Regions from separate parts of the Maridesulfovibrio sp. genome, predicted to be linked through region 1. Evidence: predicted binding sites of a transcription regulator. Region 1 holds the regulator's gene; the other holds the start of a gene.
The links. Region 1 encodes sigma-54, which starts transcription at its own class of promoters, with help from an activator protein. Its sites were predicted from a motif close to CTGGCACGGNNNNTGCTT; they were not measured.
Positions count from the first base shown of each region.

Region 2: the regulator sigma-54 is predicted to act here: its motif matches at 2,899-2,916, upstream of ACKU35_RS01195 (NifB/NifX family molybdenum-iron cluster-binding protein).

Region 1 is NZ_OY780933.1:3,556,680-3,564,529, reverse strand. Features, by position in the region: gene ACKU35_RS15960 (CTP synthase) at 1-59, shown strand, start outside; gene kdsA (3-deoxy-8-phosphooctulonate synthase) at 136-948, shown strand; gene ACKU35_RS15950 (HAD-IIIA family hydrolase) at 938-1,459, shown strand; gene lptC (LPS export ABC transporter periplasmic protein LptC) at 1,460-2,050, shown strand; gene ACKU35_RS15940 (LptA/OstA family protein) at 2,065-3,690, shown strand; gene lptB (LPS export ABC transporter ATP-binding protein) at 3,733-4,455, shown strand; gene rpoN (RNA polymerase factor sigma-54) at 4,773-6,188, shown strand; gene hpf (ribosome hibernation-promoting factor, HPF/YfiA family) at 6,237-6,773, shown strand; gene ACKU35_RS15920 (fructose PTS transporter subunit IIA) at 6,777-7,226, shown strand; gene rapZ (RNase adapter RapZ) at 7,322-7,850, shown strand, end outside.
Region 2 is NZ_OY780933.1:257,322-265,171, reverse strand. Features, by position in the region: gene ACKU35_RS01210 (ABC transporter substrate-binding protein) at 1-515, shown strand, start outside; gene ACKU35_RS01205 (iron-sulfur cluster carrier protein MrpORP) at 599-1,861, opposite strand; gene ACKU35_RS01200 (NifB/NifX family molybdenum-iron cluster-binding protein) at 2,055-2,414, opposite strand; gene ACKU35_RS01195 (NifB/NifX family molybdenum-iron cluster-binding protein) at 2,420-2,887, opposite strand; gene ACKU35_RS01190 (sigma 54-interacting transcriptional regulator) at 3,019-4,353, opposite strand; gene hypB (hydrogenase nickel incorporation protein HypB) at 4,467-5,123, opposite strand; gene ACKU35_RS01180 (hydrogenase maturation nickel metallochaperone HypA) at 5,140-5,490, opposite strand; gene ACKU35_RS01175 (CBS domain-containing protein) at 5,749-6,408, shown strand; gene ACKU35_RS01170 (transporter substrate-binding domain-containing protein) at 6,590-7,348, shown strand; gene ACKU35_RS01165 (hypothetical protein) at 7,363-7,850, opposite strand, start outside.

The DNA of each region.
Region 1 (7,850 bases):
TGCATGCTCATCCGCTGTTCAGGGATTTCATTAAGGCTTCCCGCGATAATAAAAAATAAAAATTAACTCTTGATTGCCCGGAAGTACTGGTACGCAGTATTTCCGGGCAACCTCATATCTGGAGGGTAGTTTATTTTGACCCCCGATGAATTATATAAAAAAAGTTTGCAGGGACCGTTTGTACTGGCGGGACCTTGTGCGCTGGAAACCATAGATGTCGCCCTTAAGTCCGCTGAAGTCTTGGCTGACATTGCTTCCCGTCTTGATTTGACGATTATTTTTAAAAGCTCTTTCGACAAAGCTAATCGGACCTCTATTACCTCATTCAGGGGGCCGGGCATGGAGGAAGGGCTTAAATGGTTGCAGCGGGTGAAGGATGAAACAGGACTTCCCGTTGTTACCGACATTCATACTCCTGATCAGGCCGCGGCTGTCGGTGAAGTGGCCGACGTCATTCAGATTCCCGCATTTTTGTGCCGCCAGACCGATCTTTTGGTCGCCGCCGCCAATACCGGCCGGGTTATCAATGTAAAAAAAGGTCAGTTTCTTGCTCCGCATGACATGCGTCATGTTGTTGGTAAATTGCGTGAGGCCGGAAACGAACGTATCTGGCTTACCGAACGCGGGGCGTCTTTCGGCTATAATAATCTTGTAGTAGATATGCGGTCTATGGCGATAATGAAAGATCTCGGCTGCCCGGTTGTTTTTGATGCCACTCATTCCGTGCAGCTGCCGGGAGGACTGGACGGTAAGTCCGGCGGTCAGCGTGAGTTTGTGCCCGTATTATCCCGGGCGGCTGTGGCTGCGGGGGCATCCGGTGTCTTCATGGAAACCCATCCAGATCCGGACTGTGCTCTTTGTGACGGGCCCAACAGCTGGCCTCTTGATCGCGCCGAAGACCTGATCAAAGATCTTATGGCGGCATGGAGCGTGGATTATGTCTGCTAGGCAGCGTGCGGAAAATATTAAATTACTCATTCTCGATGTTGACGGAGTGCTTACCGACGGTGGTCTTTATTATGACCATGAAGGTAATGTCATGAAGCGGTTCAACGTACAGGACGGTCTGGGAATTAAGTTCGCTCAGAAGGCCGGAATTGAACTGGCTGTAATTACCGGACTTAACCATGGCGCGGTGGAAAAACGTGTTTCCGAACTGGGCATTACCGACTACTATCCCGGTCAGCGTGAGAAATTGCCCTTTTACGAAAAGCTGCTCAAGGACAAGGGACTAAAAGATGCCGAGGTCGCCTACATAGGTGATGACTGGATCGACGCTCCGGTAATGCTTCGTGTTGGATTGCCCATGGCGGTGAAGAATGCTCAGCCTGAAATTTGTGGTATATCAAAGTGGATTTCCAGCCGTGAAGGCGGGCATGGCGCTGTACGTGAAGCTGTTTCGTTTATCCTTGACGCACAGGGCAAGTTAAGCGAAATCTGGAAAGAGTGGGCAGACTAGATGGGCCGTCTAGGCTTAATTTTAAATTTGATACTGGCCCTTTTTTTAGGGCTTTGCAGCGGAACCCTGCTGGGCAAAAAATACGGAACTTTTCCGCATATGGCCCGTGGCGTGGTGGAGAGTCCGCTGGTGGCTAACCAGAATCAGTCCGATATTTCTGCTGAGGAAATTGAGCTTATTCAGGGAACAGGCGGAGATATCGAATGGGTTCTCCGGGCGGGGAGCGCGGATTATGATCAGGAAAAAGGTCTGGTTATTGCTGATAAACCCCGGGTTACATACTATCTTGGACGGGACCGTAAAGAAGTTTTTGTCAGTGCCTTGCACGGTGAGGTAAGCCAGAAAGGTCATGGACTTAAGCTCTGGGATCATGTGGAAGGAAATTATGGCGATATGGGCCTCGTGGCTGATCGTCTTGATTTTAAGCCCAAGGATAATCTGCTTTTTCTGGAAGGGAATGTGAAGGTACAGAGTCCGTCTGTTTATATTACCTCCAATCGGGTCAAGGTAGATCTAATCACTCGTGAAATAATGATTGAAGACGGAATGGAAGCCCTGATTTCACCGGACATGGTGGTAATGCCTCAATAGAAGCGAGCATTCATTTGATAAAATTATTTGAAAATATTTCATTTTTGCGCGGCAGGTCCGTACTTGTTTTTCTTTCTCCGGTTTTTCTGTGCGTGCTGTTTTTTCTGGCCTTTGTTTCAGGCAGCACCACTGCTCTCGCCTATGATAAATCCGATGTTAAAATTTCCCGGACTATAGCCAATGTCCGTGCAAATCCTGACTTGAAGTCTCCGGTGGTCTGGGTGCTTTCGCCGGCTGAAAAGTTTATGGTCGGCAAGGTTCAGGGAAGCTGGTATCCGGTTTATCCTGTTTCAGATGCTAAAAATATGAGTCCTGTCGGTTATGTTTCCGGAAAAATAGTTGTACCGGCCCCCGAAAACGGCCCCTTCGTTGATTGGGGGGATGTGCGGTACGTTGGTAAAGATCTTAAATTTTATCTGGAACGTACTGTAAAATCTTCCACCGCAGGTATGCTTAAGTCCGGGGATAAGATCAAGGTCGGGTTTCTCCGGGATGGCTGGTATGCTGTTTTCAAGGGAGATGCAAAAGTTGTCAGTGAGGCTGATGCCCTCGGTTATGTAAAGCAATCCGCCATTGATATAGTTAATGACAACGCCCGGATAAGGTATGCCGTCCGCCGGATTAATGTGATTGAAAAACCTGTAGCCACTTCCAAGGCCGTAGGTATTCTTAATCCCGGTTTTCGTGCTCAGGTAGGTGCGGAGAAGGGCGGTATGTACGAGCTTTACCGTATCGATACTATTGTAAAGGACGATACACCGGTTTGGGGTTACGCATGGGGACCGTTTCTTGCGCCTTATCCTAAAAATCTGGAAAAGGCCCAGATGGCGGGGATTGATGCCCGCAAGGCCGAAATTAAGGCTGAAAAAGAAAGAAAGGATCAGCAGAAACTGAAGCGGGACAATGATCTGGCCGCCATGGAAGAAGCCATGGATGAAATTTTGGTTGCTCCGGTAAAGACCAAGGTCCTGTATTCCACTGCGGTGCTCAATGTCCGCTCCGAGCCGAATGCCAAATCACTTATTGTTGATAAACTGGATTTGGGTGAAGCTGTGACTGTAGGGCAGGAAGAGGGCAAATGGTATCCCGTTTTCAAATCCGGAAAAGATGATAAGCTCAAACGTGTGGGCTATGTTTACGGTACTTACCTTAAAGCCGACGCTCCGGTTGTCAAAAAGGAAAAGCCGCTCAAAAAACGTGTTCCGGGCGGCCCGGATGAAGTTCCCATCAAGATTACCTCCACTAAAATGACTTTCAGCGAAAATCGCAACCGTATTACTTTCGCCGGCAATGTGAAGGTTGTCCGGCTTGATGTGACTCTCACATCCGATACCCTTACAGCATACCTTCGTCCTGACGGTGATTCCCTCTCCGATACCCAGGATAAGATCAAGAAGATTGTGGCCGGGGGTAACGTCAAGGTTGTAATGAAGAAACGTAATGGCAAGTGCGATAAGCTTACCTACGTAGTTGGCGATTCTATCATTTATATGAATGGTAATGCCGAGTTGCAGGACGGGCCTAATAATATTCAGGGTGATGAGATTAAATTTTACCTGAAGGATAACCGGGCAGAGGTGGTCGGCGGCAATAAGCCCATTGAGGCTATTTTCTATACCCCGAAAAATGTGTCTCCGTAGGCGATACAATCAAAAGCGCGACGCGCATCAAAAGGGAAATATATGTCTTCGATTATCGCCAAAAAACTGGTCAAGAATTACGGGCCCAAAGAGGTTGTCCGCGGAATAGGTTTGACCGTGCGCGAGGGCGAGGTCGTGGGGCTGCTCGGGCCTAATGGAGCAGGTAAAACCACTACTTTTTATATGCTTGTGGGGGTGGTGAAGCCAACTTCCGGGGAAGTTTATTTCAATAAACAGCAGATAACCCGTCTGCCTCTGCATGAGCGGGCTCGTCTCGGGCTCAGTTATCTGCCGCAGGAAAGTTCAATTTTCAGAAAACTTTCTGTTCGCAAGAACCTTGAGATCATCATCGAGCATACCGGGCTGTCAGGTAAAGAAGTGCCCAAGAGGGCGGATGAACTCTTGGATCAGCTTGGGATTCTGCGTTTGGCAGACCAGAAGGCCATGTATCTTTCCGGTGGTGAACGGCGTCGTCTGGAAATTGCGCGGGCCATGATCAACAACCCTAAATTTATTCTGCTTGATGAGCCTTTTGCCGGGATCGATCCTATCGCAGTCATTGATATTCAGGATATTATCTCCACGCTGAAGGATATGGGGCTGGGAATTCTTATCTCGGATCATAACGTGCGTGAAACTTTATCAATCTGTGACCGGGCTTATCTTGTCTACGAAGGCCGTGTGATTCTTAACGGCTCGCCGGAAAATATTGTCAAAAACACCAAGGCGCGCAGATTATATCTTGGAGACAGTTTCAGTCTTTAGCTGCGCTACTGAAATATGTGATTTATCAGCCGGGATTCTTTTATGAATTCCGGCTTTTTTTATCAAAGTTTGATTAATTTAGTCTTTGTTGATTTACAGTCTGCCCGAACATTGGTACACTTTTTTCATGCGCAAAAATTTTGTGTAAAAAATCCATAAATATCAGATAATTCAGAGGTCTTTGTTGCATGTTGCAAATGGATGTGGCATAGTTAAATCAAGGCTGGGGGATAAAAGATTATTTTTTTTATTGCTTCAGTGTGCAACTGACTGAAATGAAATGAATTTGAGAATATATTACAAGGTGGCCTGAATATATGGGATTGGAACTAAGACAACAATTAAAGCTTACGCAACAGCTGGTGATGACTCCCCAGTTGCAGCAGGCGATCAAGTTGTTGCAGCTTTCCCGTCTAGAGCTGATGGATACCGTTCATCAGGAACTGATGGAGAATCCTATCCTTGAAGAAGCTGAAGCGGCGGAAAGAACCGATGCCGCTGACGCTGAAGCAGGAACCGCTACGGCGGAAGAGGCTCAGATTTCCAAGGAGGCCGAGTGGGAGAATTATCTCGGAGAATTTTCCAGCACCTCCAAACAGTCCGCTTCTCGTGAGTCGGAGTCTTATGAAGAGGGTACTTCCTTTGAAGCCCGTCTGACCAAGGCTGCTTCTCTTGAAGGACACCTTCATTGGCAGATGAGTCTTTCTGATTTTACTGCTGAAGAACGAGTTGTCGGCGAGTGTCTTATAGGCAATTTAAGCTCTGGTGGTTTTTTACGGATTGACTTGGAAGATGTCTGCGAAACATGTTACGCTGAAATCGAAGACGTAGAAAAGGTTCTTCACCGCATCCAGCGTTTCGATCCGGTCGGTGTGGCTGCGCGGACTCCGCAGGAATGTCTGCTTATTCAGCTCGAGGCCTTGAAACTTGACGATGATCCTATTCTGGTCTCACTGGTCCGGGATCATCTGGATGATCTTGAAAAGAAGCGCTATAAGCCGCTGGCACGTAAATTCAAGCTCAGCATGGAGGATTTGAAGAGTTATCTTGACCTGATGCAGACGCTTGATCCTCTGCCCGGAGCAAGTTTTTCAAGCGGAGACTCTTTCTATGTCAGCCCGGATGCTTATGTTTATGAATATGACGGTGATTTTGTCATCGTGCTTAATGAAGATGGTCTTCCCAAACTGCAGATGAATGCATTTTATGTGGAGACGCTGGCATCAACCAAGGGAGACGACAAGGAATATTTTCAAGACAAGATGCGCTCCGCACAATGGCTGATGAAGAGCCTGTATCAGCGGCAGCGTACTTTGTATAAGGTTTTAGAATCCATAGTGAGATTTCAGCGCGAGTTTTTCGCTCAAGGTGTTACCAAGCTTAAACCGCTTATCCTTAAAGAGGTGGCTGAAGACATCGAAATGCATGAATCCACTGTGAGCCGGATCACAACAAATAAGTATGTTTCGACTCCGCATGGAATTTATGAACTAAAGTTCTTTTTCAATAGTGCTCTCGGTCTGGATGACGGATCTCAGGTCGGTTCCGAGTCCGTCAAGGCGACGATCAAGAAATTGATCAGTGAAGAAGACGGAAAGAAACCACTCAGTGACGAGAAGATCGCTGAGATTCTCAAAGAGAAGCTGGAAGTCAATATCGCAAGAAGGACCGTGGCCAAGTATAGGACTGCAATGGGAATACTCTCCTCGTCCAAGAGGAAAAAAGTATTCTAGCAGTCGGAGAAATTAAAGCATATTCACCCTTTACTAAGGAGGCTCTCTATGAACGTAGCATTTACTTTTAAGAATTTCGACGCATCCGAACATCTTAAGGAATATGCAAACAGCCGTTTCTCCAAGTTGGTAAAGTATGTAAGCAACCCTGACAATACTGACATGCAGGTTAAGCTGTCAGTGGATAAGTTCAGGCATGTTGCGGAAGTTGTTTTGACTTCCGACCATTTGCATGTATCTGCTTACGAAGTGTCCGAAGACATGTATTCTACCGTGGATATGGTTCTGGACAAGCTTGAATCTCAGCTTCGTCGTGCGAATGAAAAGACGAGGAGTCACAGGCGTAAGGATAGTGCTCCCGCCCGTATGGACATCCTCAGTTATGGTGAGGCTGAGTATAGGGAACCTGTAATTGTGGAGTCTGACTCCTTTGTTCCGAAGCCTATGACTATTGATGAAGCAGCAGAACAGCTGCAGACCCTTGACCATGAATTCCTCGTTTTCCGTAATGCGGATAACGAAGCTATAAATGTAATTTACCGTCGCAATAACGGCGATTTCGGCTTAATTGACCCGGGATACTAACTGATGAATATATCTGATAATCTGGCGAAGGATCTTGTTGTCTATGAACTGCAGGCCACTGATAAGGGTGGAGTTCTGGAAGAGATGGTTTCTACACTCAAGGACGCAGGTCTCGATATTGATGTGGAGAACTCGCTCAAGGTCCTCAATGATCGTGAAAAACTTGGAACAACAGGAATAGGGGATGGCATAGCCATCCCCCACGGAAAATTGGACAGCATTGAAGAGATTGTTGTTGTCGTCGGCCGCTCAAGCGCAGGGGTTGACTTTGAATCTCTGGACATGCAGCCGTGTAAGATATTCTTTATGGTGCTGGCCCCCGAGCAGGGGGCCGGTACCCATTTAAAGGTACTGGCGCAGATTTCAAGGCAGCTCAAAGATGAGGCCTTCCGGCAGGCTTTTATAGAAACCGGGGATAAGGAGGAATTGCTCCGACTCCTCGGCATAGCATAAGCCCGAACCAATTTGAAAATTTAAAATATACACATTAGCAATGAACTCAGGTCATTGCTAATTTTTTTTGTAGGCTGCAATTTAAGGAGGACAAAGTGGTATCTGCTGATGATCCGTTTCCAGTGATTGTTGTTACCGGGTTGTCCGGTGCTGGTAAATCTACGGTTTTAAAAGTTTTTGAGGATTTGCGTTTCTTCTGTGTGGACGGACTCCCGGCGGGAATGCTTTCACGTCTGGTTGAGCTTTTTAATACCCGTGATAATGCCTACCGGGGGATTGTATTGGGCATGGACCTCCGTCAGCTGGAGTTCAGCAGCGACTGGGAAAGTACCCGTGAAGAATTAACCAAAATGGGATACTGTCCCAGCATTCTTTTTCTTGAAGCCCGTTTACCGGAATTGGTGCGCAGGTATGCCACTACTCGTCGTCTTCATCCGCTTGAATCCAGAGATTTCGGGCTTGAGCAGGCGTTGGAGCAGGAAAAAGCTATCCTTGAAGCTGTTCGGAACCAGGCTGATCTGGTCATTGATACCACTACCTATTCCATACACGACCTGCGCCGCAGGATTCAGGAAAAGTGGGCTGAATTGAGTGAAAGGCCGCGCGGATTACGTGTTCACGTCA
Region 2 (7,850 bases), 930 kb from region 1:
AGCGTGATTTCTCTGTCCAGCTGAAAAAGATAATTGATTCCGGTGCCCGGATTCTTTTCCTTCCGAATAATACCAAGGCGGTTCAGTTACAGGTCGCTCAGGCTCGCAAACTGGGATTCAAAGGGATTCTCATGGGCAGTGATTCGTGGGACTCGATAGAATTGCAGCGAAATCCTCTTTTTAAAAACAGCTACTACACCGACCATTGGATTTTGAATTCGCCCATTCGCGGTGCGGCTTCATTTGAAAAAAGCTACCGAAAAGAAAATGGGGCCGATCCAACTGAGCTTGAGGCCCTGACTTATGACGCGGTAACGAGTCTTTTTGCCTCAGCCAAAATAGCCGGGTCGCTTAATCCCGTGGCAATCCACGATGCTCTGGTGGATATGCCGCCATTTCAGGGAGTGACCGGAACTTTCGATTATAACGACAACGGTGACCCCGATAAAGATGTGATCATCTCGACTTTCCGTAACGGGAAGATAGCTGTACAGAGAGTCATCGATCTGAAATAGATACTCTAAAAATCAAAACAGCCTGCAGGATACTCCCACAGGCTGTTTCGGTTCAAGATGTACGGTAGATGTACTTATTTCTTTTAGTGATCGCAGGTGTTAGCACCTGTTTCAAGGGTGCCTGCGAGGTAGCTGGAGACAACGTTTTCAGGTGCTTCAGCAGGAGAACCGACAATGACTTTCACGCCGGCATCAGTGAATAGGGACTGTGCTCTGGATCCCATGCCGCCGGCCAGTACCAATTGAACGCCTTGATCGGCGATCCACTTGGGAAGTACGCCCGGTTCGTGGGGCGGGGGAGTTTCCATGTTGGTTGCGACGATACCCTTGGAGGCAACATCCACATCCATGATAGCAAACTGCTCACAATGACCGAAATGCATGCAAAGCTTACCTGCTGCAACGGGAACTGCGATGCGCACCATGCCGTTTTTGGCTTCAAACTCATCGGGTTTAGGCATTTCATTGTTCTCCTGTAATGTTTCAGTGAGATTCAACATCGGTTTGATGATGGTATTCAATGCCTTGCCGGTAGGACCTTCATGGTCGGTGCGGATGATTGGGTAACCTTCATCACCGGAACGTCCCACTTCCGGATCAAGAGGAATACGTCCGAGGAATTTTACACCGGTTTCCTTGGCAAGTTCTTCACCGCCACCGGAATTGAAAATATTATGTATGCTACCACAGTCGGGGCAGACGAATCCGCTCATGTTCTCAACAATACCGAGAACAGGGTTACCGACCTGCTTGCAGAAGTTTACAGAGCGACGAACATCATCAACCGCCACGCCCTGAGGGGTGGTCACGATAACAGCCTGAGCGTCGGTTCCAAGGGTCTGCAGGGCGGAAAGAGGTTCATCTCCGGTTCCCGGAGGGCAGTCTACTACGAGGAAATCTAGGTCGTTCCAGGCTACGTCCTGCACAAACTGCTTGATCAGGCCGATTTTTACCGGACCGCGCCAGATGACCGGATCATCTTTGCTGGGCAGCATAAAGCCCAGAGACATGACCCAGAGATTGCTGGACCAGGAGATGGGTTCAATCACTTCATGGCCGATGTGCGGCTTTTCGTTTTCAAGACTGAGCAGTCGGGGAACACTGGGGCCGTGTACATCAACATCAAGCAGTCCTACCTGTTTCCCTGCGAGGGAAAGAGCCACTGCGATGTTTGTTGCCACAGTACTTTTACCAACTCCGCCTTTACCGGAAATAACCACGATCTTGTGTTTAATTCTGGAAAGGGCTTTATTCAGCTTCATATCTTCAGGGCTGCATCCTTCAGAACAACCGGAGGAACATCCGGACCCGGAGGAAGAGCAGCTTCCGCATGCGTGATCGCTCATATATCAATCTCCTGCCCCTCGTCTTGAAGAGGGGGTTGTCATTATAAAAAACAGATTTTTTCAATCTGTTACAGTAGACATTTCATGGTAAAATAAGACGTGAACCAGACTTGTCAATGCTGGTAAATTGTTCAGTCATGCCCGCAGAGCAAGGGAGAGGAGAAAAGACATGACTGAACGGTATGTGGAAATTTTACCAGTGCCCGGGTTTGTCGGCATCGGCGGCAGCTTCAAGCTTACCGGCTTTGAAATCTGCCAGAGCCTTGGCGACGGTTCCTTCTTCAATGAGATAGACCTTGATTGAACCTTTATCGAGCGCGGTGAAGGCTTTAGGGCCAACATGTCCGGTCAGAACCGCCTTTGCTCCTGTTGCAGCTACGTTTTGAGCTGCCTGAATTCCGGCACCCTGAGCGGCGTTAAGATTTTGAGTGTTATCAACGTATTCCTGAGTATCGGCATCGGTGTCGCAGATCAGAAAACCTTTTGCGCGACCGAAACGCGGGTCGATTTCACCATTGAGATCGTTGCCCTGACAGCTGATGGCTATTTTCATATTATTTACTCCTTTGCTACCGAGTTCAAGGACGGTCCGCCGGGATTAATATTTTCCTGCGCGTTCCTTCTGCCCCTGACTCCTCTGTTTCCCTGTCCGCATCTGCCTCTGCCTCGGCAACCGGGCATTACAAGATTTTCCAGACAGTTCTGTTGATAGGCCGTGAGCACATCATCGATCATTCCGCTTATCCAGGGAATGACTCTGACTCCGGCCTGTTCCATTTCATTCATGGTGCAACCGCATATTGCGCCACATATTAAAAACGTTGCCCCGCAGGTCATAATGGCGGATGTCCTGTCCTTTGGGTCTTTTGAGGGAAGGGATAGGTAACCTGCGGGGCAAATTTTATTGTCTTCCATCCGGAACAGCTTAAGTTCCGGTGCATTGTCGAATACGGAGGCCAGCCTGTCTCCATAACAGGCTAAACAAAGCAGTGTAGAATTGTTATCGCGTCCTTCGTATCTTCTCATGGCAATACAATAGGCATAGTCTGTGCCATGAATATTAACGCAAGTTAATTCAGTATATTATCTAATGGTAGAGTGAGAGGGGAAGCGTGTTTCGGCTCATATTTAGCCGAAAAGATGAGATGACGGACTAATTATGCGTCCAGTTTGTCGCAGCGGGAGATGGTGCGCCGCAGGGTGTCTTTGGATATTCCCAGCTCGCGGCAGGTTGCCATTTTTTTCCCGTTATTGCGTTCTAATGCACGGCGAACGGCCATACATTTTACTTCTTCCATGGTCATGGGCATATCGGCGTCTGGCGTATTGTCTTTGGCTTTGGGTTGTAGATATTCGGGCAGGTGTTCTACCTGAATAAAGCCGGAAGGGCAGAGAATAAAGGCGAATTCAAGAATGTTCTCCAGTTCGCGAACATTACCGGGATACGGATGGCGCATGAGGATATGCAGGGTGTCTTCGGAAATGCCGTCGATATCCTTGCCCTGCAGGGCATTAAGTCTGTTGACGAAATGGTTGATCAGTAGAGGGATGTCTTCTACCCGGTCTTTGAGTGCGGGGAGATTCAGCGTAACAACATTTAAGCGGTAATAGAGATCCTGCCTGAATTGTCCTTGGTCCACCAGGTCGGCCAGATTTTTGTTGGTGGCGGCTACAATGCGTACATTAGCCTTCACGCTTTCGACCGCGCCCAGAGGTTCAAAGGTTTTTTCCTGCAACACCCGCAGCAGCTTCACTTGCAGTTTAGCCGGCATGTCCCCGATTTCATCAAGAAAGATGGTACCGCCGGCGGCCAGTTCAAAACGACCGGCTTTATCCTTGCGGGCATCAGTAAAGGCTCCTGCTTTGTAACCGAAAAGTTCGGACTCAAGAAGATTGTCGGGCAGGGCGCCGCAGTTTACTGCAACAAAGGGGCCGTGCTTGCGTTCACTTAAATTATGGATAGCCCGGGCGAACAATTCCTTACCGGTGCCGGATTCACCTAGTAGCAGAACCGTTGCTTCACTTTTGCTGACCTGCGGCAGTATGGTGAAAACTTTGCCAAGTTTTTCGCTTTTACCGATGATGTCTTCAAAGCGCCATGAGTCCTCGACTTCACGGCGGATCATCTGGATATCCGTCAGGTCCCGGAAGCTTTCCACTCCACCAAGTGTGCGTCCCTGTGCATCAACGAGCGGTGCGGCGCTGATGGATACAGGCACCTTGCGGCCATCCGCGTGAATGAAGAATATGGATTTGTTGGAGATTCGTCCGCAATCGTTCAGGCAGGACCGCAGGGCGCAGTCCCCGTCGCAGAGACTGGAGTGGAACACATCCCAGCATTTGGCCCCCACTGCTTCTTCGGCGGGAATACCGGTAATCCGGCTGGCCGCTTCGTTGAAGAAAGTGATGTTCCAATCCCGGTCTACCGTGAAGACCCCGTCTGCAAGGGAGTCAAGGACAGCAGAGCAAGGCAGATTACTGGGGAATTTCATGATATCTATTCCTCCGGCGGCCAGAGGGGAAAACTTATGTATAAGTTTTTTCCCTCTGGACTCCCTTTTGCAAAAAGCTCTAAAACCCCCGGCAGGGCCGCCGGAGGCTTTTATTATTTCTTAGCTTCGCGGGCCTTGCGGAGCCATTCGTACCACCCTTCCAATCCTTCGCGGGTGCGGCAGGAGAGGGGGAAGAGGGCGATGTCGGCATTGAGCTTGCGCGCATGCTGCTGCGCTTTTTCAAGGTCGAAATCCACGTAGGGCAGAAGATCTATTTTGTTGAGGATCATCACTGATGAAATGTGAAACATGAGGGGATATTTCTCAGGTTTATCATCCCCTTCCGTTACAGTAAGCAGAGTGATTTTGTGGTCTTCACCTACGTTGAATTCGGCGGGACATACGAGGTTGCCCACATTTTCTACGAAAAGGATATCCACCCCTTCGAGATCAATCAGGGAAAGAGCTTCCTTAACCTGGCTGGAGTTGAGATGGCATCCGCCTTCGGTGTTAATCTGTACAGCCTGTGCTCCGGTAGCGGCTACTCTGCGAGCATCGTTATCGGTTTGCAGGTCTCCTTCGATAACCGCCATCTTGAATTCATCTTTGAGGTCCGCGAGGGTCTTTTCCAATAGGCTGGTTTTACCGGACCCGGGTGAGCTCATGAGGTTGAGGCAAAGAATATTTTTTTCTTTGAAAAACTGTTTCAGTTCATCGGCAATTCTGTCATTTGCTTCCAGAATATTGCGTACCACAGGGATTTCACCCATTTCCAACTCCTTAAGGTTAATCGTCAATCTCAATGCTTTCGATTTGCAATTCCTTGCCCTGAAGAACTTCATGACCAATTTCCAGACCGCATTCCGGGCAATTCATGTAAAGTTTGTCTTCGGGGAAAAATTCGTGTTTACACCCGCCGCAGCGGACTTTGATGGGAATTTCGTTTACTTCCAGAACAGAGCCTTGCAGGGATGTTCCCACGGTAACCGCTTCCCAGCCGAAAGTAAGAGCATCAGAGACTACTCCAGCAAGCGCTCCGTTACCTACCACAACTTTCTTGAGGCTGGCACCGGGTTGCTTTTCCATTTCCTCTTCAATGATTGCAAGTATACTTTGCGCTATTGACATTTCGTGCATGGATTTTGGACTAACCCAAAAAATTAACAGGGGCAAGGTGCTTTAGCGCATAAATGTATAACTATGGTGACACGGTGAACAGCATTTATATTTCATCTATATGATAGAGTGTTTTTGGTCGTCGTTATGATAAAGTAAAAAATATCCGCAGACGAGGGCATTCCTTGCAAGTGCGCGAAAGCTTGGGTATGGGGTGTGGGTATTTCAATTAAACTTTTTTACGCACCGGACTATTGCCGGACTCTGGAGGACATGCAGATGTATGTGGGACTGAAAATGCTCAAGGACTTTGTGACCGTAACCCCTGACACTCTGGTAAAGGAAGCGGACAAAATTCTGGAAGACAATCAGTTGTGGATGCTTCTTGTCAAAGAGGGCGACGACCTCGTGGGCTATGTCACCAAAGAGGATGTCCGTGCGGCCCTTCCTTCAGTGATCAGCTCATTGGACAAGCATGAACTGAACTATCTTCTCAGCAAGCTGACCGTCAGAGAGGTGGTGCGTAAAACCATTACTACCATTCCTCCGGAAACTGAGATTGAAGCTGCTGCGGATCTGATGTTTGAAATGAATCTTTCAGGGCTGGCTGTCGTCGATGAAGCAAAAAATCTCATCGGCTACATCAACCGCAACAAAATGCTTGAATTGCTGGTTGAAGAAATGGGCCTTAAGCAGGGCGGCTCTCGTATTGTTGTAGATGTAGAGGAGCGGACCGGAGTGCTTTATGAAGTGGCCGGTATTATCTCTAACATGAAGTACAGTATTATCAGCACCGGTCTTTTTCACCATAACAATCGCAGGATGGTGGTTGTGCGTGTGGACACGGAAGATGCCTCTCCCATCGTGGCGGCTCTTCAGGAACGCGGCTACATGGTTGTCGGCCCTGAAGATTTCATGTCTGAGTGGACAGGAAAATAAATTTATCAGGTCTTTTTTGAAATTGTCTTAATCTTTTGAAGCCGGAAACAGGATTACCTGTTTCCGGCTTTTTAATGCAAAATTTAATAGATCCAAAAAAAAATAGTGTGGCGGTTGTTTTTAGCTTTCAGTCAGGTTATATTTAAACAAAATCCTGTGCGGCAATCAAAAGGGGCTGGCTGTGGTGAAAAGTTTTTTTTATGTACTTTTTTTAGGATTATTAATCGTTGCGCTGACTGATTCTGCAACGCGGGCAGCGGACTGTAATTTAAAAATTATTACAGAGTTAAGTCCTCCCTCCGCTTATGAAGACGATGAAGGTGATTTGATCGGGTTCGGAGTGGAAATTGTCGAGGCCATAAAAAAAGAACTTGGTTGTGACACCCCCATTGAAGTTATGCCGTGGGCCCGTGGTTACAAATTTTTGCAGACCCAGCCCGATGTGATGCTTTTTTCCACCAGTAGGACAAAGGCAAGGGAGGCTTTGTTTCAATGGGTAGGTCCTGTTGCCTGTTATAATTGGGTTTTCTATGGGCGAAAAAATGGGCGAAAGCTAAGCAGCCTGAGTGAAGCCAAAAAGGTATCAGGGATAGGTGTGTATCGTGATGACGCAAGAGCTCAATTTCTGAAAAGTATGGGCTTTACCAATCTAGAAGTTACCGACAGCCAGAAAATTAATTTTAAAAAACTTGTCCGCGGCAGGATTGATCTGGTGGCAACATCAGACATCGGAGTTAAAGAGTTTCTGAAAAATGATAAAGAATTGTTGAACAACGCCGTTCCAGTTTTATCTTTTCGCAAACTCAAGCTGTATATGGCTTTTTCAAAATCAACTGACCCCGCAAAGGTCCTGCTTTGGCAGAAAGCCTTTGATGCCTTGCAAAAGCGTGGAGTCATCAAGGGTATACAGGAAAAGTGGATTCAGCCCTGCCCGGACTGATCCACTCTCTATATTTATAGGAAATTAAGTTCTTCAGTCAGGGATGCTGATTTGGCTTTCGGTGTCTGCGATTTGAGCGGATTTGCTTCTTCTTTGGGTGGTTTCTTGAGCAGTGAATCAATGATATCGCTGCTGTCGCTCTCTCTTCCAATTATCTGATCCAGCGTGCAGTCTTCTATAAAACCTTTGCTTTTGAGAAACTGCAGGAAAACGCAGGCTTCTTCGAGTTCCCTGTTTATTAATAATGATTGGCGCAGGTGTTCGAGGCAGGGTTTTATTTCCCCGGCTTCAAAATAGACGCGGGCGATATTCAGATGCAGGTTTTCATCACTCTGTACCAGATCGATTGCTTTGAGATAATATGCCAGAGCCTGCTGGTGCATGCCGTTTTTACGCAGAGATATACCGAATTCGTTGAACAGGTGTTTATGCTGCGGTTCGAAACTGCCTTCCAGACAAACAAGACGTTTGAAAATATTTTCCGCACGTTCAACTTCACCAC